Regions from separate parts of the Streptococcus sp. 27098_8_22 genome, predicted to be linked through region 2. Evidence: predicted binding sites of a transcription regulator. Region 2 holds the regulator's gene; each other region holds the start of a gene.
What was found. The regulator Rex, encoded in region 2, represses fermentation and respiration genes when NADH is low (regulators of the CRP and FNR family bind a similar motif). The targets are predictions, from matches to a motif close to TTGTGAANTANTTCACAA.

Region 1 (4,551 bases), on a different contig from region 2:
TCAACTGAGAAACTTATTGATGAAAGAATGCGATATTCTCTTTTATGACCAGTTGGAAGAGGTTGAATTTTCTCAGAACAATGAAGTTTATTCTCTATCGCCCATAGCCTTTACTAAAGACGGTAGTGGGGGAGAATATGTAATTCTTGAGGATGAGAGTATCGGCTTTATAGGGAGTGAAGGGCAAGTTGGTCGGGTAGCAGAAAGCCTTGATGACTTGCTTACCTTCTTACTCCATGCTGGTTCTATCACTGATTTTTCTTGTCGTTTACTCTATCAAAACAAGGATTTGTTGGTAAAATTCTGTCAAGGATTTCTCAATAAAGCACGAGAAAACTACCAGTCAAAAGGTGAAGAGTGGGATAAAGTGAGAGCTGGACTTGCACAAGAGTTGGGACTCGAATTTCAGCCAGAGAAACTGCAAGAGTTAGCCTTCAATTTTTATCAATCAGCGATAAGAACTCCACTATTTACTTGTAAATATGGTCATGGTGAGAATGAATATGTCTGCGATTCTGTTTTGTCAGATATTGTCGGCTTGTGGGTTTCAGAGCTGGTAGGGTTGACTGCAGAAGAAATTGAAGCTTTTGCTAGCACTAAAAACAATCAAATGTAAAGGACAAAAATTTATTTCCACTTAAAATATTTTATGTCATAATATTAACAATTATATTTTAAGGGGTTTATATGAGTTCTTCAGAATTTATTTCAAAAATTGATTATTATTATTATTGCCATAAGAAAGAAAGTTTATTTGACCAAAGTAAGTTTTAATATGCCATTCGCTCGATGTTTGCAGGTGCTTTCTTAACCTTTAGTACAGCTGCTGGGGCCATAGGTGCTGATCTACTCAATAGCATTGTTCCAAGTGCTGGTTATTTCCTATTTCCCTTTGTATTTGCTTGGGGACTTGCCTATATCGTTTTCTTGAATGCCGAGTTGGTTACCTCAAATATGATGTGCTTGACAACTGGAACATTTTTGAAGAAGATTGATTGGAAAAAAGCCTTTATCATTTTACTTTATTGTGCCTTTTTCAACTTAGTTGGTGCTCTGTTAGCAGGTTGGTGCTTTCCTAATTCATCGGCTTTTTCACACCTGACACACGACAGTTATCTTCCAAAGATTGTAGCTAAGAAGTTGGCACGACCTAGTGAGTTGGTCTTGTTGGAAGGGATTTTGGCAAATATGTTCGTAAATATTGCCATTCTATCTTCCATTTTGGTTAAGGATAGCAATGCCCAACTCTGGATTATCTTGTCAGCAATTTCTATGTTTGTATTTTTATCAAATGAGCACATTGCTGCAAATTTTGCCTCATTTAGTATTGTTAAATTTAGCATTGTTTCTAATGAAGTTCAGCATTTCGAAATCGCAAATATTCTCCGGCATTGGGGTGTCACCTTTGTTGCTAACTTAATAGGTGGAGGATTCTTGATAGGCTTACCATACGCTTATCTTAATAAAAATGAAGAGACTTATGTTGATTAGTACAAGCTTTTGAAAATATAATGAAAATCAATAATAGAGGAGGTCGGGACTAAAAATCCAGACCTCGATTTTTTTGGCCAAAGAACCTTTTGATAAAAACGTTATTTTCTCTGTCTATAAATTCAAACATATTATTAGTGCATGGATTTTAGCTGAAAACTAAAGAGACTTTTTTGTAAATTCAATATTGATTAAAACAAAAACATATATTAAATATATAGAATAGAGGGTTTAAAAATAAAGGGTCGAAAACATTAAAGATACTGATAAAAAGCAAATGGAAACGATTGCTAAAAGTGATAAAAATATTGTAAATAGAAGAAGAAAGCCTTCCCATAATTTCGATTTTATGTTATAATATTCACAAATAAAAGTTTTAGGAGTTTATATGGTTTCTTCAGAATTTATCTCAAAAATTGAATTTGCTTGTAAGAAAAAGGAAAGTCTTTACAGTCAAAGTAAATTCAAGTATGCTATCCGTTCAATGTTTGCAGGTGCTTTCTTTACCTTCAGTACAGCAGCAGGAGCTGTGGGTGCTGATTTGATTAATAAGATTGCACCAGGTAGTGGACGCTTCCTTTTCCCATTTGTTTTCGCTTGGGGATTGGCTTATATCGTGTTCTTGAATGCTGAGTTAGTTACATCAAACATGATGTTCTTGACAGCTGGTAGCTTTTTGAAAAAAATTAGCTGGAGAAAAACAGCTGAAATTCTTCTATATTGTACTTTCTTTAACTTAATCGGAGCGCTTATCGGTGGTTGGGGATTCGCTCATTCAGCTGCTTTCGCTAATCTAACACACGATAGCTTTATTTCTGGAGTTGTGGAAATGAAATTGGGCCGTTCAAATGAACTCGTTTTGCTTGAGGCAATTTTGGCTAATGTCTTTGTAAACATCGCCATTCTTTCTTTCGTTTTAGTGAAAGATGGTGGGGCTAAACTTTGGTTGGTTCTTTCAGCCATTTACATGTTTGTATTCTTAACAAACGAACACATCGCTGCAAACTTTGCTTCATTTGCTATTGTTAAGTTCAGTGTTGCTGCTGATTCTATTGCAAACTTCGGTATTGGAAATATTCTTCGTCACTGGGGTGTAACCTTTATTGGTAACTTCATCGGTGGTGGTCTTCTGATTGGATTGCCTTACGCTTTCTTAAACAAGAACGAAGATACATACGTAGATTAAAAGTTGGATTGATTCCAACTTTTTCTTTTTGTTTATCCATGCTATAATGAATGTAGTAATGTTAAATACAGAGGAAAATCATGAACGAAATTAAATGTCCAAATTGTGGGGAAGTTTTTACAGTAAATGAAAGTCAATATGCAGAGTTGATTTCTCAAGTTCGAACTGCAGAGTTTGACAAGGAATTGCATGAACGTATGAAGCAAGAGTTGGCCTTGGCTGAGCAAAAAGCCATGAATGAACAGCAGACAAAACTAGCGCAAAAAGACCAAAAAATTGCCCAACTTCAAAGTCAAATTAACAACTTTGACACCGAAAAAGAATTGGCTAAGAAAGAAGTAGAGCAAAGTGCGAGTCAAAGTCTGCTAGAGAAAGAAAAAGAAGTTCAGGTACTTGAAAATCAGCTAGCTACCTTGCGCTTAGAGCATGAGAACCAACTGCAAAAGACTTTATCTGATCTAGAGAAAGAACGGGATCAGGTTAAAAATCAGCTCCTCTTACAAGAAAAAGAAAATGAGTTGTCTCTAGCTTCTGTTAAACAAAACTACGAAGCCCAGCTAAAGGCAGCCAGTGAGCAGGTTGAATTCTACAAGAATTTCAAGGCACAACAATCAACCAAGGCTATCGGTGAAAGTTTGGAACACTATGCAGAAAGTGAGTTCAACAAGGTTCGTAGCTTTGCCTTTCCAAATGCCTACTTTGAAAAGGACAACAAGGTTTCAGCACGTGGTTCTAAGGGCGATTTTATCTTCCGTGATTTTGATGAAAATGGACTAGAATTCATTTCCATCATGTTTGAGATGAAAAATGAAGCAGACGGGACAGATAAGAAGCATAAGAATGCGGATTTTTACAAGGAATTGGACAAGGATCGTCATGAGAAGAACTGTGAGTATGCTGTTTTGGTAACTATGCTTGAGGCTGACGATGATTACTTCAATATTGGGATTGTCGATGTCAGCCACGAGTATGAGAAGATGTATGTCATTCGTCCTCAATTCTTTATTCAGTTGATTGGTCTCTTGCGCAATGCTGCACTGAATTCTCTCAAATACAAGCAGGAATTGGCTTTGGTTCGCGAGCAAAATATTGACATTACGCACTTCGAGGAAGACTTGGAAGCTTTCAAGGTAGCCTTTGCTAAGAACTACAATTCAGCTTCGGTCAACTTCGGCAAGGCCATCGATGAAATTGATAAGGCTATTAAGCGGATGGAAGAAGTCAAGAAATTCTTGACTACATCAGAAAATCAACTCCGCCTCGCTAACAACAAATTGGATGATGTTTCTGTCAAAAAATTGACCCGAAAAAATCCAACCATGAAGGCAAAGTTTGAAGCGTTGAGGGAGGAATAGTTTTTGTACTCAGCAAAGAGCAAAACCTTGTCTATAAATGGAAAAACGATGGATTATGTGACCTTTGGTAAAGGAAAGAAGTCTCTCGTTATCATACCAGGATTGGGTGATGGACTACAGACGGTTAAAGGTATGGCTATGCCTTTTTCAATCACATACCGTCTACTTGCCAAGCGCTATAAAATCTATGTTTTTTCTAGAATCAATGAGTTGAGGCAGGGTTATACGACACGGGATATGGCAGTCGATGTAGCGGAAGCAATGGAGACACTAAACCTAGATGCCGCCTATGTCATGGGGATTTCACAAGGTGGAATGATTGCTCAATGGCTAGCTGCAAACTTCCCAGAAAAGGTTGAAAAGCTAGTTTTGGCTGTAACAACTGCAAAACTAAATAATCTAGGTAGGGAGAGAATTAGTTGCTGGCTAAACCTGAGTCAGTCAGGTATTTATAAAGATCTGATGATTGATATTGCTCGTCACTCTTACACGACTAAATCCTTTGGAAAATTTAAATAC
Region 2 (4,551 bases):
ATCCAAAATTAACTGATAGCCCTTACCACGCCTTGGCGGAGAAATATTTACCAAAAGGTGTTGGTTCAATCTTTACCTTCCATGTTAAAGGTGGAGAAGCAGAAGCTCGTAAGGTTATTGATAGCTTGGAAATCTTTTCAGACCTCGCCAATGTAGCTGATGCAAAATCATTGGTAGTTCATCCCGCAACTACAACTCATGCTCAATTGTCTGACTCGGATCTGGAAGCAGCAGGAGTAACTAAAAATCAAATCCGTCTCTCAATAGGTCTTGAAAATGTGGATGATTTGGTTGAAGATTTGCGTCTTGCACTTGAAAAGATTTAAGAATAAATAAAATTTTCCGTTTTTAGATCCTTCTCACGAATAGTAATGTGAGGAGGATTTTTATGTACAGTATTTCATTTCAAGAAGATTCGCTCTTGCCTAGGGAACGCTTGGTAACAGAAGGAGTAGAGAGTTTGAGTAATCAGGAGTTACTAGCCATTTTGTTACGAACAGGGACTCGTCAATCAACTGTTTTTGAAATCGCTCAAAAAGTATTGAATCAATTAAGTTGCTTAACTGATTTGAAAAAAATGACCTTGCAAGAATTACAGAGTTTATCAGGTATCGGTAGAGTGAAAGCTATTGAGTTGCAAGCTATGATTGAGCTGGGAAGTCGTATTCACAAAAAAGAAACCATTGAGGCAGAGAGCATTCTTAGTAGTCAAAGACTGGCTAAAAAGATGCAAGCTGAACTGGGAGATAAAAAACAAGAGCACCTGGTGGCGCTCTATCTGAATACTCAAAATCAAATCATTCATCAGCAAACCATTTTTATCGGCTCAGCTACTAGAAGTATTGCTGAACCACGGGAAATTCTCCACTATGCTTTGAAGCATATGGCAACATCTGTGATTCTGGTTCATAATCATCCATCTGGTGCTGTCATGCCGAGTAGAAATGATGACCATGTTACGAAGCTTGTTAAAGAAGCCTGCGAATTAATGGGATTGGTCTTATTGGATCATCTTATCGTCTCACATTCCGACTATTTTAGTTACCGTGAGAAGACGGATCTGGTGTAAAAAAACCTGTATATGATACAGGTTTTACAATTCATTGACGACATAGTCGAAAAGTGTTTTATCTTTGGGGCGATTTTCAAAAAGAAATTCCGGATGCCATTGAACACCGAGGTAAGGGAAACCATCCGTTGTTGTAACAGCCTCGATAATTCCATCTTTAGGATCATGAGCTACAACCTTGAGATTTGGAGCTAGGTCCTTAATACTCTGATGGTGGAAAGAGTTGATATGGGAGATATCTCCATAGATATCTCGAAGAATAGTATCAGGCTCGGTGACTAAACGTTGAGTTGTATACTCGGCTGAAGTATCCTGCCAATGGTCTTCAATATCTTGATAAAGAGTTCCTCCCATAGCCACATTAAAGAGCTGGGTGCCTCGACAAACAGAAAAAATTGGTTTCTTTTGTTTGATTGCTTCTTCAATGAGTGCTAACTCAAAAATATCTCTTTGAAGGTGATAGTCATCACTATCGATTGTTTTAGGCTCACCGTAGAACTTTGGATCGACATTTTGTCCACCAGTTAGAATAAGTTTATCAATCAAACCAATGTAGTAACTGGCCATTTCTTCATCACCAATCGGTAGGATAATGGGTATACCTCCAGCTTTCTTAACCCCTTCAACAAAGCCTTTTGCAGCATAACTCATCATAAGATCATCATCTGGATGCGGGGTTTCATTTCCTGTAATCCCAATAACTGGTTTATTCATAAATATTTACACTTTCTAATCCTCTTTACGCATGAAATAGAGGAGAGTTTGAAGTTCGCTTGTAAGATCGACATACTGAACAACCACGTCTTTAGGAAGATGTAGGTGAACAGGTGAAAAACTAAGAATACCCTTGATTCCGGCGTCAACCAATAGTTCAGCAACTTCTTGAGATTTTATACTAGGGACAGTAAGAATAGCAGTTTTAACATCACTATCTTTGATTTTGTCTTTTATTTGAGAGATTCCATAGATTGGAACACCGTCAGGAGTCTTGGTACCAACCTCAGGATGGTCATCTAGGTCAAAAGCCATAATGATTTTCATCTTGTTACGCTCATGAAAACGGTAGTGGAGAAGAGCGTGCCCCATATTTCCGATACCTACCAGCATAACATTAGTTATAGAATTATCATTTAAAAGATCAGCGAAAAAATTCATGAGCTTTTTAACATCGTATCCAAAACCACGTCGTCCAAGTTCCCCAAAGTAGGAGAAGTCTCGACGAACCGTTGCAGAATCAATTCCAATTGCCTCTGCGATTTGTTTGGAATTAGCTCTTTCAATTTTCTCAGCATTAAATCTTTTAAAAATACGGTAATAGAGAGAAAGTCTCTTTGCTGTTGCTTTAGGAATAGCAGACTGTTTTTCTTTCACAAAATCACAACCTTTCTATTTACTATTTTATATAAAGCTTGTGAAAATAGCAACAATAACGAAAAAAAACTAAGAAAAATCTTAGTTTAGCTATTTTCGTGGTAAGATTTCAAAAAACGATAGAGATCACCAAGAAGCCCTTGATAGATCTCAACTCCATTGTGTGTTAATGAAGTGATAAAAGTCGTATCAGGAAGGGTTACACAACCTGATAGAGAAAGCATGAGTGCTTCATAATCTTCATATTCTTGCACACGTTCAACTTTATAAGGATCCTTGTAAGTTAATCGAAACATAACGACCTTTTATCTTTCACTTTTTGTAAATACACCACGTTCAACAAGACTATCCATCAAGAAGTAGAATTTCTCTTGGTGAATATGTGTTTCCTCAGACTTAAAAATGTCAACTAAACGAAGGCCAAATTTATCTGTGATATTGATTTTTGCACCTGTCAGGTCTCTGTTGATGATAATCTTAAGCTGGAACCCTTCTCCACTATTTGGGACTTTTTCAAGAAGACGTGTCAGTTCATAGTTCCCAACTTTAGTTTCAAAAAAAGTATTATCTTTTAGAGTGAACTTTTTGACGGTTGGGCTAAGTGTGTAATCATAACGGCAATTTTTAAGACTAATGGTTTTTTCGAATGCCATTGAGTTATCCTCCAATGATATTTTTAAGAGTATTGGCGAGAGTTATCATCTCTTGTTCTGTATTTTTAGGTGAAATGCTGACGCGAACGGATTCATGTAAGCGAGGCGAGTCTTCTCCGTAGAAAGCCTGAAGAACATGACTGACCTGAACGACACCTGCAGTACAAGCAGAGCCAGTTGAAATAGAAATCCCTTCAAGATCTAGACGAAGGAGTAGTAGATCATTACGTTGACCTGGAAATCCAATATTAAGGACATAAGGTAGCTGGTCTTTCCCTTGATTGAGATAATAGTCTGTGTCAGCCATTTCCTTTAAGAATGTTTCTTTTAGTTTTTGAACCTTTTTAAAGTTTTGTTCTTGGTTTTCAAGATCATCCTTTAGAGCTGCTACCATTCCCACAATGGCAGGAAGATTTTCTGTTCCAGCTCTTTTTTTCTGCTCTTGATCACCACCATGAAGGTAGGAATCAAAATCTGTAGATGCAGCATAGAGAAATCCAATGCCTTTTGGACCATAAAATTTGTGTGCAGAAGCGCTAAGAAAATCAATTCCCAATTTTTCGGGAAGAATTTCTAGTTTTCCAACTGCCTGAACCGCATCGACATGATAGACGGCTGGATGATTTTTTAGAACTTCACCAATTTCAGCAACAGGTAAAAGTGTACCAGTTTCATTGTTTGCAAACATAGTAGAAACAAGAATGGTATCTTCACGCAGTGCATTTTTGACCTGGTCTGCAGTAATTTCTTGATTTTCAGGCTGTAAAATAGTCACTTCAAAACCGAAATTTTCAACCAAGTATTTGATGGGTTCTAGAACAGCATGGTGCTCAATCGCAGTAGTGATAATGTGCTTTCCACGATTTTGATGGCGAAGGCAGTATCCGATGATAGCAGTATTATTGCTTTCAGTACCACCAGTGGTAAAGAATATATGTTGTGGCTTTGTTCCTAGTAAACTTGCTAGTTCTTGACGAGCTTCTCGTAATAGTTTACCCGCTTGGCGTCCATGGCTATGAATACTAGAAGGGTTCCCATATGTTTCTTGCATGACTTGAGTCATTGCTGAGATAGCTGCAGGTGACAGGGGTGTTGTAGCAGCATTATCCAAATAAATCAAAAACTCACCTAATTTCTATTTAAATAGTGGACTAACTGGTTTTCTTTCATGAATACGAACCATGGCATCACCAATCAATTCGCTAGCAGTGATGTATTGTACGTTTTTAGGTTTTTTACTTTCTGTCACAACAGAATCTGTAACCAATATTTCTTTGATATTTGCTGCATCTAATAACTCTGCTGCACCGTTAACGAATAATCCATGACTGGATACAGCGTAGATTTCAGTAGCACCATCGCGTTCCAAAATTTTAGCAGCTTCAGAGAAGGTGCGGCCAGTGTTCAGAATGTCATCGATCAAGATTGCCTTTTTACCTTCGACATCTCCGATGATAT
Region 3 (4,551 bases), on a different contig from region 2:
GCCAACCTTCCTTGGTGGATCAGCTGACCTTGCTCATTCAAATATGACTTACATCAAAACTGACGGACTTCAGGACGATGCAAATCGTTTGAACCGTAATATCCAATTTGGTGTTCGTGAATTTGCAATGGGAACTGTTTTGAACGGGATGACTCTTCACGGTGGACTTCGAGTTTACGGTGGAACTTTCTTCGTATTCTCAGACTACCTTAAAGCAGCAGTTCGTTTGTCAGCTCTACAAGGTCTTCCTGTGACCTATGTCTTTACTCACGATTCAATCGCAGTTGGTGAAGATGGACCAACTCATGAACCAATTGAGCACTTGGCAGGACTTCGTGCGATTCCAAATCTCAACGTTTTCCGTCCAGCAGATGCGCGTGAAACTCAAGCAGCTTGGTACCTTGCAGTGAAGAGTGAGAAAACACCAACTGCTCTTGTCTTGACTCGTCAAAACTTGACTGTTGAGGAAGGAACTGACTTTAATAAGGTTGCGAAAGGTGCTTATGTTGTCTATGAAAATGCAGCAGACTTTGACACGATTTTGATTGCAACAGGTTCAGAAGTGAACCTAGCTGTTTCAGCTGCTAAAGAATTGGCAAGTCAAGGTGGTAAGGTGCGCGTGGTAAGTATGCCTTCAACGGATGTTTTTGATGTTCAAGATGCAGCTTATAAAGAAGAAATCCTACCAAATGCAGTTCGTCGTCGCGTAGCAATTGAGATGGGTGCTAGCCAAAACTGGTATAAATATGTTGGGCTTGATGGAGCAGTTCTCGGTATTGATACCTTTGGAGCATCTGCCCCAGCACCAAAAGTATTGGCAGAATATGGCTTTACAGTTGAAAACTTAGTAGAACTTGTAAACAATTTGAAATAAGAAAAATCAGGGCGTTTGCTTTGGTTTTTTATTGACCTAAAATCAAGGTGCAATCTTGTAAAAACAAGTGAAATTTGATATAGTAGTTTTATCTGAATTACAAAGGAGAAAAAATAATGGGTGGGAATTTAACATTCTTGATTATGCTTGTTTTGATGTTTGGCTTGATGTTCTTCATGCAACGTTCTCAAAAGAAACAAGCTGAAAAACGTATGGAGAGCCTCAACAAACTTCAAAAAGGCTACGAAGTAATCACTATCGGTGGTCTCTACGGTACAGTCGACGAAGTTGATACTGAAAACAAAACGATTGTACTTGATGTAGACGGAGTATACTTGACTTTCGAATTAGGTGCAATTAGAACAGTTTTGCCAGTTAAAGAAGCTGTCACACCTGAAGGTGCGGTTGTTGATGGTGAAAGCGCGATTGAAGAATAAAACGGGGTGGATTTCATTCCCGTTTTTCTATGATAATGAGGAGTAATGATGAAAAAGGTTGTTTTTGTTTGCCTTGGTAATATTTGCCGAAGTCCTATGGCAGAATTTGTTATGAAATCTTTAACCGATAATTGTGAGATTGAAAGTCGAGCAACTTCATCTTGGGAACACGGCAATCCAATTCACAAAGGGACTCAGAAAATCTTTAAAACTCACGGTATTCCTTATGATTCATCAAAAACGTCGCAACAAATCTCTAAGGATGATTTTGAATATTTTGACTATATTATCGGAATGGATGAGTCCAATCTTCTTGACTTGACTCGTATGTGTCCTCAAGAACAACAGCATAAGATAGAGGCGTTCGCTTCTGAAAGTGTTCCAGATCCATGGTATACAGGTGACTTTGACGAAACTTATGATCGAGTTTTAGCTGGTTGCCAAGCATGGCTAACACGTTTAGAAAATGAGGCAAAAAATGGATAATTTAAAGAAATTCTATGATAAATACAGTGTTTATATAACACGCCCTCGTTTAGAAATTGCGACGGTAGTAGTCATAGTCCTTTGTGCAATTTTTGTATTTGTAGGGAATATGCCAAAGCAAGGGGTTTTAAAACTGGATGGTGACTCAATTGTCTACGATGGGAGCATCGTTCGTGGAAAGATGAACGGTCAAGGAACAATGACCTTCTCAAATGGCGACACCTACACTGGACAATTTAAAAATGGGACATTCAATGGCAAAGGTACCTACCAAGCAAAGGATGGCTGGGTTTATGAAGGTGATTTTGTTAACGGCCAAGCTGAAGGAAAAGGAAAACTAACTACTGAGCAAGAAGTTGTCTATGAAGGCGACTTTAAACAAGGGCTCTTCCAACAAGCACAATAACCTCCTAACAAGGAGGTCTTTTATCAAAATGATAAGAAAGCGCTTCCTTGGGTTTTGCGTTAAAAATATCATAAAAAAAGTTTGTGAAATAAAATAATTTCAATATTATTTTCACAAAGATTGATAAAAGAGTGCATAAAAACAATAGTTTGATAAAAAATTTCACAATAAATTGAAAATTCTTTGTGAAATATCTATGAAACTGTTTACAAAGTATAAAAAAAGAGTTATAATAAACTTGTGAAAAATTTAACAAAGGATAATATCCTTAAAGGCTATGGAGGAAAATATGGCTGATAAAAAAAATGTGACACCTGAAGAAAAGAAACTTGCTGCAGAAAAGCATGTAGATGGATTAGTACAAAAAGCTTTGGTTGCGCTTGAAGAAATGCGCAAATTGAATCAAGAGCAAGTTGACTATATCGTGGCAAAAGCGTCTGTTGCCGCACTTGACGCGCACGGTATCCTTGCACAACATGCAGTTGAAGAAACTGGTCGTGGAGTATTTGAAGATAAGGCGACAAAAAATCTATTTGCCTGCGAACACGTAGTGAACAATATGCGTGGAGTTAAAACAGCTGGAGTTATCGAAGATGATCCAATTACAGGTTTGACGAAGATTGCGGAGCCAGTTGGAGTTATTTGTGGTATCACTCCAACAACAAACCCAACTTCAACAGCAATTTTCAAATCCTTGATTGCTTTGAAGACACGCAACCCAATCGTTTTCGCCTTCCACCCATCAGCTCAAGAATCTTCTGCTCATGCTGCACAAATCGTTCGTGATGCAGCCATCGCAGCTGGCGCACCTGAAAACTGTGTTCAATGGATTACAGAGCCATCTATGGAAGCAACTGGAGCGCTTATGAACCACGAAGGTGTTGCGACTATCCTCGCAACTGGTGGGAATGCCATGGTTAAAGCTGCATACTCATGTGGTAAACCAGCTCTTGGGGTAGGTGCCGGAAACGTTCCTGCCTATGTTGAAAAATCAGCTGACCTTCGTCAAGCTGCTCATGACATCGTTATGTCTAAATCATTTGATAATGGGATGGTCTGTGCATCAGAACAAGCGGTTATCATTGATAAAGAAGTGTATGACGAATTTGTAGAAGAATTCAAATCATACCATACTTACTTTGTAAACAAGAAAGAAAAAGCGCTTCTTGAAGAATTCTGTTTCGGCGTGAAAGCAAACAGCAAAAACTGTGCAGGTGCTAAACTAAACGCAAACATCGTTGGTAAACCAGCAGCATGGATTGCTGAACAAGCAGGATTTAGCGTTCCAGAAGGAACAAACATCTTGGCTGCAGAATGTGCAGAAGTAGGACCGAAAGAACCATTGACTCGTGAAAAATTGTCACCAGTCATCGCTGTCCTAAAAGCTGAAGATACAGAAGACGGTCTTAAAAAAGCTCGTCAAATGGTTGAGTTTAACGGACTTGGTCACTCAGCAGCTATCCATACAAAAGACGAAGCTCTTGCTAAACGCTTTGGTACAGAAATCAAAGCAATGCGTATTATCTGGAACTCTCCATCTACTTTCGGTGGTATCGGTGACGTATACAATGCCTTCATTCCATCATTGACACTTGGATGTGGCTCATATGGACACAACTCAGTTGGTGATAACGTGAGTGCGATCAACCTTCTAAACATCAAGAAAGTAGGGAAACGTAGAAATAATATGCAATGGTTTAAAGTTCCTTCAAAAATTTACTTCGAACGCAATTCTATCCAATACCTTCAAACATGTGAAGATATTGAACGCGTTATGATTGTTACAGACAAATCTATCGAAAAACTAGGCTTTGTTCAACGTGTTATTGATCAATTGAACAAACGTAGCAACCGTGTAACTATCCAAGTCTTCTCAGATGTTGAACCAGATCCAGACATCACAACTGTAGAACGTGGTGCTGAAGTGATGAAAGCATTTGAACCAGATACAATTATCGCTCTTGGTGGTGGTTCTCCAATGGATGCTGCTAAAGTAATGTGGCTCTTCTACGAACAACCAGAAATCGACTTCCGTGACTTGGTTCAAAAATTCATGGACATCCGTAAACGTGCCTTCCGCTTCCCATCACTTGGTAAGAAAGCGAAGTACATCGGTATTCCAACAACTTCAGGTACAGGTTCAGAAGTAACACCATTTGCCGTTATCTCTGATAAGAAAAACAACCGCAAATACCCATTAGCTGACTACTCATTGACACCAACTATTGCCATTGTTGACCCTGCTTTGGTTGAGTCAGTTCCAGACTTCATCGCTGCTGATACAGGTATGGACGTCTTGACTCACGCTACTGAAGCCTACACTTCAAACTTTGCTAACGACTACACAG
Region 4 (4,551 bases), on a different contig from region 2:
AAATGCTGGTATCTCCAATCCCAAACAGTCCCCTAGGCCTCAAGATAATACTAGGAACATCTGGATAATCCTTAAAGAGTCTCTCCGAAGCCAATTTACTACGGATATAGTTATTGAGATTATTTTCCTCTGGAGCATCACTTTCTTTGATTCCTAGTTGATCTTTTGGAGCAGCATAGATACTTGGCGAAGAAACATAGACTAAGCGCTGCATACCTGTTTGGCGACATGCCTCAAGAACATATTTAGTTCCTAAAACATTGGTCTGATAAAAATCATCCCATGGCCCCCAAATAGTTGACAGGGCTCCCGCATGAACGACCAAATCCATCCCCTTGCAAGCCTCTAGCACATCATCAGCTTTGGTCAAATCACCCTGAAAAAAACTAACCGAAGAATTCTCTAAAGAGCGACCAACCTTACTGTTTCTACCAAAAGCTCGAACCAGATAGCCATGCTCGACTAATTCTTCTACTACATATTTACCCAAGAAACCAGTGGCTCCTGTAACCAATACTTTTTTCATCATTCTTTCTCCTTATCTGCTAACAGACGGTGGATTTCGCTTTCCAAAATTTCTGTTGGATGATAGGATTGTGCAGCCTGGCGTAAAATTTCTAATTCTGACCAATCTTCTTTAGCAATTAATTTTTCAAAAGCCTGCCCAATCTCCTTGCTATTATCTCTTTTAGCTGTGAAAGCAACACCCGCTTCCACACCACGAACGGCATAATCAAATTGGTCGTAATCATGAGGCAAAATCAAAGCTGGTTTACCATAAATGATACACTGATAAAAAATCCCAGCTCCACCATGATGAATCACATAATCCATCTGAGGAATGTATTCTTTGTAAGGAAGATAAGAAACAAGGGACAGATTCTCCATCAGATTCTCACACTGAAAAGGTTCTCCACCAACTCCACGAGTCACAAAAAAGTGAAAATCAGGATGCGCTTTGGCTAGTTGCTTCGCTTGAAAGATTAGATTATCTTTGGCCCATGCCAGTTGTGTCCCACAAGTTACCAAAACCTTTTTTCGATTAGGGAAAACCGACAAATCTAATGGATAATCCTCTCCAGCCTCTACTGAAGCACCTGAAGGTCCCACCCATTTATAGTGTTTTGGGAATCCTTTTTTTAACTCTACTTCTTTCATCCCTATACCAAGGATTGAATATGGAGAATAAATAGTCTCTTGGTCTTTCTGATTGTAAAGTTTAAAATGATAACGCCTTAAGCGGTCTCGTAATAATAAAGTTACTATCCGTTTCCCCAAATGAGTTATTTTTCTTCCAAGAAACTGTTCTAAAACCTGCCAGCTATTCTGGGGAGTCCCCATTCCTCCAAAGAAACAAGGAGGTCCCCCTGTCGTTTCAATCGCAAACTGGGTCGCCATAGTTGTTATCCACGGAATCCCCATCTGCTCAGCTACAAGGCCACCAGACAGAGTTATAAAATCAGCAATAACAATATCTGGACGATTCTTTTGCCACACTTTCATTAATTGATCAGAAACTAAATTAATTAAATCAATACTAGCAGAAAGTTGATGATAGGCTGATAAAATCCCTAATTGTTCAGAGTTATTTGCTGCTTTTTCGAACTCCTCAACGTGGCCTTCTAGTATAGTAACTACATTAAAACCTGCAGCCTCAGCAACAGTTTTTTTCTGGGGGCCTGTAAATAAACGTATCTCATACTGAGGATTGTCTAATAGAGGTAGTAATAAATTCATAGTTGGATACAAATGACCACTTAAAGGGACAACTACAACATCGATTTTAATTTTCTTCATAATCCTAGCATATCAAATTTTCAAAAAAAGAACTATCACGAGGATAGTTCTTCTTAAATATTATTGGCTTTAAATCATAGGAATAGTATTTGATTCCCTAATACATTATTTAAATATTCGGGAGGAATTCGTAATGTAAGAATCTTAAATTTACTATCCCTAAAAAAATTCAAAAGTAGCTTTGCTTAGAACAATTCCTTATAGAAAGCAATGGTTTCTTCCAAAGTTGGCATGAATGGATTACCTGGTGCACAAGCATCAATCAAGGCATTCTTAGAAAGGTATTCAAAGTCAAAGTCTTTTTCTTCGATACCAAGTTCTGTCAATTTCTTAGGAATACCGACAGTTTCAGAAAGTTTTTCAATTTCAGAAATAGCATAAGCCGCACATTCCTCATCTGATTTTCCTTCGATTTGCATACCCAAGGCCTTAGCAACATTACGGAAGGCTACAGGTACACGTTTGGCATTTTCACGCTCAACGACTGGCAAAAGCATAGCACAGCAAACGCCATGAGGCAAGTTATAGACAGCACCCAATTGGTGAGCCATTGAGTGAACATAGCCGAGTCCAGCATTGTTAAAGCTCATTCCTCCAAGGAAGATAGCATTAACCATACCTTCACGAGCTTCGATGTCGTGTCCGTTTTCTACTGCACGTGGAAGATATTCTTTGATCAGCTCGATAGCTCCGATAGAGAGTTTCTTAGTCACATCATAAGCACCTGGTGTTACCAAAGCTTCAACAGCGTGAGTAAGAGCATCCATACCAGTAGCAGCAGTCAAAGCTTGAGGTTTTGAAACCATCAATTCAGGGTCATTCACAGAGATAAGAGCAAGACTGTTCTTATCAACCATTACCATTTTAACCTTACGTTCTTCATCAGTGATAACGTAGTTGATAGTAATTTCTGCTGATGTACCTGCAGTAGTATTGATAGCTACAACAGGAAGGCCTTTTTGAGCAGACTTATGCAAACCTTCATAATCCTGTGGCTTACCGCCATTAGTAGCGATTACAGAAATACAGCTAGCTGCATCCTGTGGAGAGCCACCACCGACAGAGATGATAAAGTCACAGTTATGCTCTTTCAAAGCAGCGACCCCATCCATGACATTTTTACAAGTAGGGTTAGGTTCAACATCACTAAAGATAACGTAATCAATCCCTTCATCATCTAAAGGTTTTAAAATTTTTGGCAAGATATCACTTGATTCGATATACTTATCTGTCACCAAAAGAGCCTTAGTATAGCCCAACTCCTTAACATAAGGACCAACTTCATTTACCACACCTTTACCAATAAGGTTAACTGCTGGAACGTAAAATGTTGCCATATTTTTTCCTCCTTGCGTCTTTCACGCTATATATTTAAGTTAATTATATAATATACTTTCTATTTTTTCAAATATTTGTGATTTTTTTAACACATTTTCATAAGAAAAAAGTCCCATATGACCTATAATGAAAAGCGACAAAACAACTCATTAGAAAGATTCATATGGAACCATTACATTTTATCACAAAACTACTCGAAATCAAAGACCAAAGCATCAAGATTCTAGATATCATCAATATGGTTACTCACAAGGACATCATCGCTAAACTGGATTACAATGCCACATCTTGTCCGGATTGCGAAAGTCAAATGAAGTAATTGGACAGTCTGCGAGTTCGTAAAACAGATAAAATTGACGCTGAAAAGTTGGCTAAATCTCAGCTTGTGCACAATCGTAAACCAACTTGCGTGCAGGAAGAAATTTATCAACACCTGCCTGATTTAAGCCGTTTCTATCAAAATATGACTGAAGATCTTGTTCGAGCTAAAAACCGTCTACACAAGGTCTTACAAGTCACCTTTCCTGAATGGGAAAATCTCTTATCCACACCAACTGGAGAACAATATTGGAACTTAGTGATGGCTTTCCCATACAAAGAGTTTGTATTAAGCCTATCTCAAAGTGACTTGTGTGAGATTATCCGTCAATCTACTTCCAAACGCATCTCTGAAAAGCGTATTGCTTACCTGACTGATAAACTTATAAAACTCGCTAAACAATCTTTTTGTGCGGTCAAGAAAACCTCTCCAATGCTTGAAGAGGTTCGTTACTATGCCCAAGAATGGCTTCGTCTTTCTGAACGCAGACAAGTTGTCTTAAACGACATGGTAGCTCTAGCTCAGCCTTTACCAGAGTATGATATCTTACGGTTAATTCCTGGCATCGCAGAAACCACAGCGACATCTATCATTGGCGAATTGGGAGATATTCGTCGCTTTCAGTCTACCAATCAAATCAACGCTTTTATTGGCATTGACCTGAGGCACTATGAATCTGGGAACTTTCTCACTAAGGGACACATCACTAAACGAGGTAATCCCTATGCCAGAAAAATCTTGTTCAAGTGTATTCACAACATCGCTTCAGCTAGTCATACCAATCCCTGCCATATCGCTGACTTTTATGAGAAACGAAAAAGACAATCGACAATAGCTTCAACTAAGCCACATACGATTGCCTCTATACATCGGCTCATTCGAACAATGTATTACCTCTACTCTTTGACCCAAAATCGATAAGGCTGTCTATGCCGTATTATTGTAACACCTTGTTTCAAAAAATACCAGATGAGGTGTTTTTTAGCATGCCCTTTTATGGATCAAAAAGTGTTAAAAATAAGACAGTAACCTCAGAATAGCTACTATCTTATCTCTTTTTTTACTTAAAACCTTGATAGACTTGACAAATAGTAGAA

Region 1: O3633_RS08995 (formate/nitrite transporter family protein) is a predicted target of Rex. The motif match lies at 1,841-1,858, and genes of this name have one in related genera.
Region 3: adhE (bifunctional acetaldehyde-CoA/alcohol dehydrogenase) is a predicted target of Rex. The motif match lies at 2,442-2,459, and genes of this name have one in related genera.
Region 4: O3633_RS07725 (iron-containing alcohol dehydrogenase) is a predicted target of Rex. The motif match lies at 3,210-3,227, and genes of this name have one in related genera.

What each region holds. Positions count from the first base shown of each region.
Region 1 is NZ_JAPVZP010000010.1:22,634-27,184, reverse strand. It holds gene O3633_RS09005 (hypothetical protein) at 1-616, shown strand, start outside; partial or broken gene O3633_RS09000 (formate/nitrite transporter family protein) at 688-1,491, shown strand; gene O3633_RS08995 (formate/nitrite transporter family protein) at 1,880-2,677, shown strand; gene O3633_RS08990 (DUF2130 domain-containing protein) at 2,758-4,032, shown strand; gene O3633_RS08985 (alpha/beta fold hydrolase) at 4,036-4,551, shown strand, end outside.
Region 2 is NZ_JAPVZP010000001.1:38,283-42,833, reverse strand. It holds gene O3633_RS00195 (O-acetylhomoserine aminocarboxypropyltransferase/cysteine synthase family protein) at 1-326, shown strand, start outside; gene radC (RadC family protein) at 389-1,069, shown strand; gene O3633_RS00185 (gamma-glutamyl-gamma-aminobutyrate hydrolase family protein) at 1,094-1,783, opposite strand; gene O3633_RS00180 (redox-sensing transcriptional repressor Rex) at 1,799-2,440, opposite strand; gene O3633_RS00175 (DUF4649 family protein) at 2,527-2,736, opposite strand; gene O3633_RS00170 (DUF1831 domain-containing protein) at 2,746-3,093, opposite strand; gene O3633_RS00165 (cysteine desulfurase family protein) at 3,098-4,213, opposite strand; gene O3633_RS00160 (ribose-phosphate diphosphokinase) at 4,229-4,551, opposite strand, start outside.
Region 3 is NZ_JAPVZP010000004.1:8,307-12,857, reverse strand. It holds gene tkt (transketolase) at 1-874, shown strand, start outside; gene yajC (preprotein translocase subunit YajC) at 991-1,311, shown strand; gene O3633_RS05970 (low molecular weight protein-tyrosine-phosphatase) at 1,360-1,797, shown strand; gene O3633_RS05965 (MORN repeat-containing protein) at 1,790-2,203, shown strand; gene adhE (bifunctional acetaldehyde-CoA/alcohol dehydrogenase) at 2,493-4,551, shown strand, end outside.
Region 4 is NZ_JAPVZP010000006.1:101,631-106,181, forward strand. It holds gene O3633_RS07715 (NAD-dependent epimerase/dehydratase family protein) at 1-526, opposite strand, end outside; gene O3633_RS07720 (glycosyltransferase) at 526-1,797, opposite strand; gene O3633_RS07725 (iron-containing alcohol dehydrogenase) at 1,983-3,134, opposite strand; partial or broken gene O3633_RS07730 (ISL3 family transposase) at 3,299-3,451, shown strand; partial or broken gene O3633_RS07735 (IS110 family RNA-guided transposase) at 3,455-4,375, shown strand.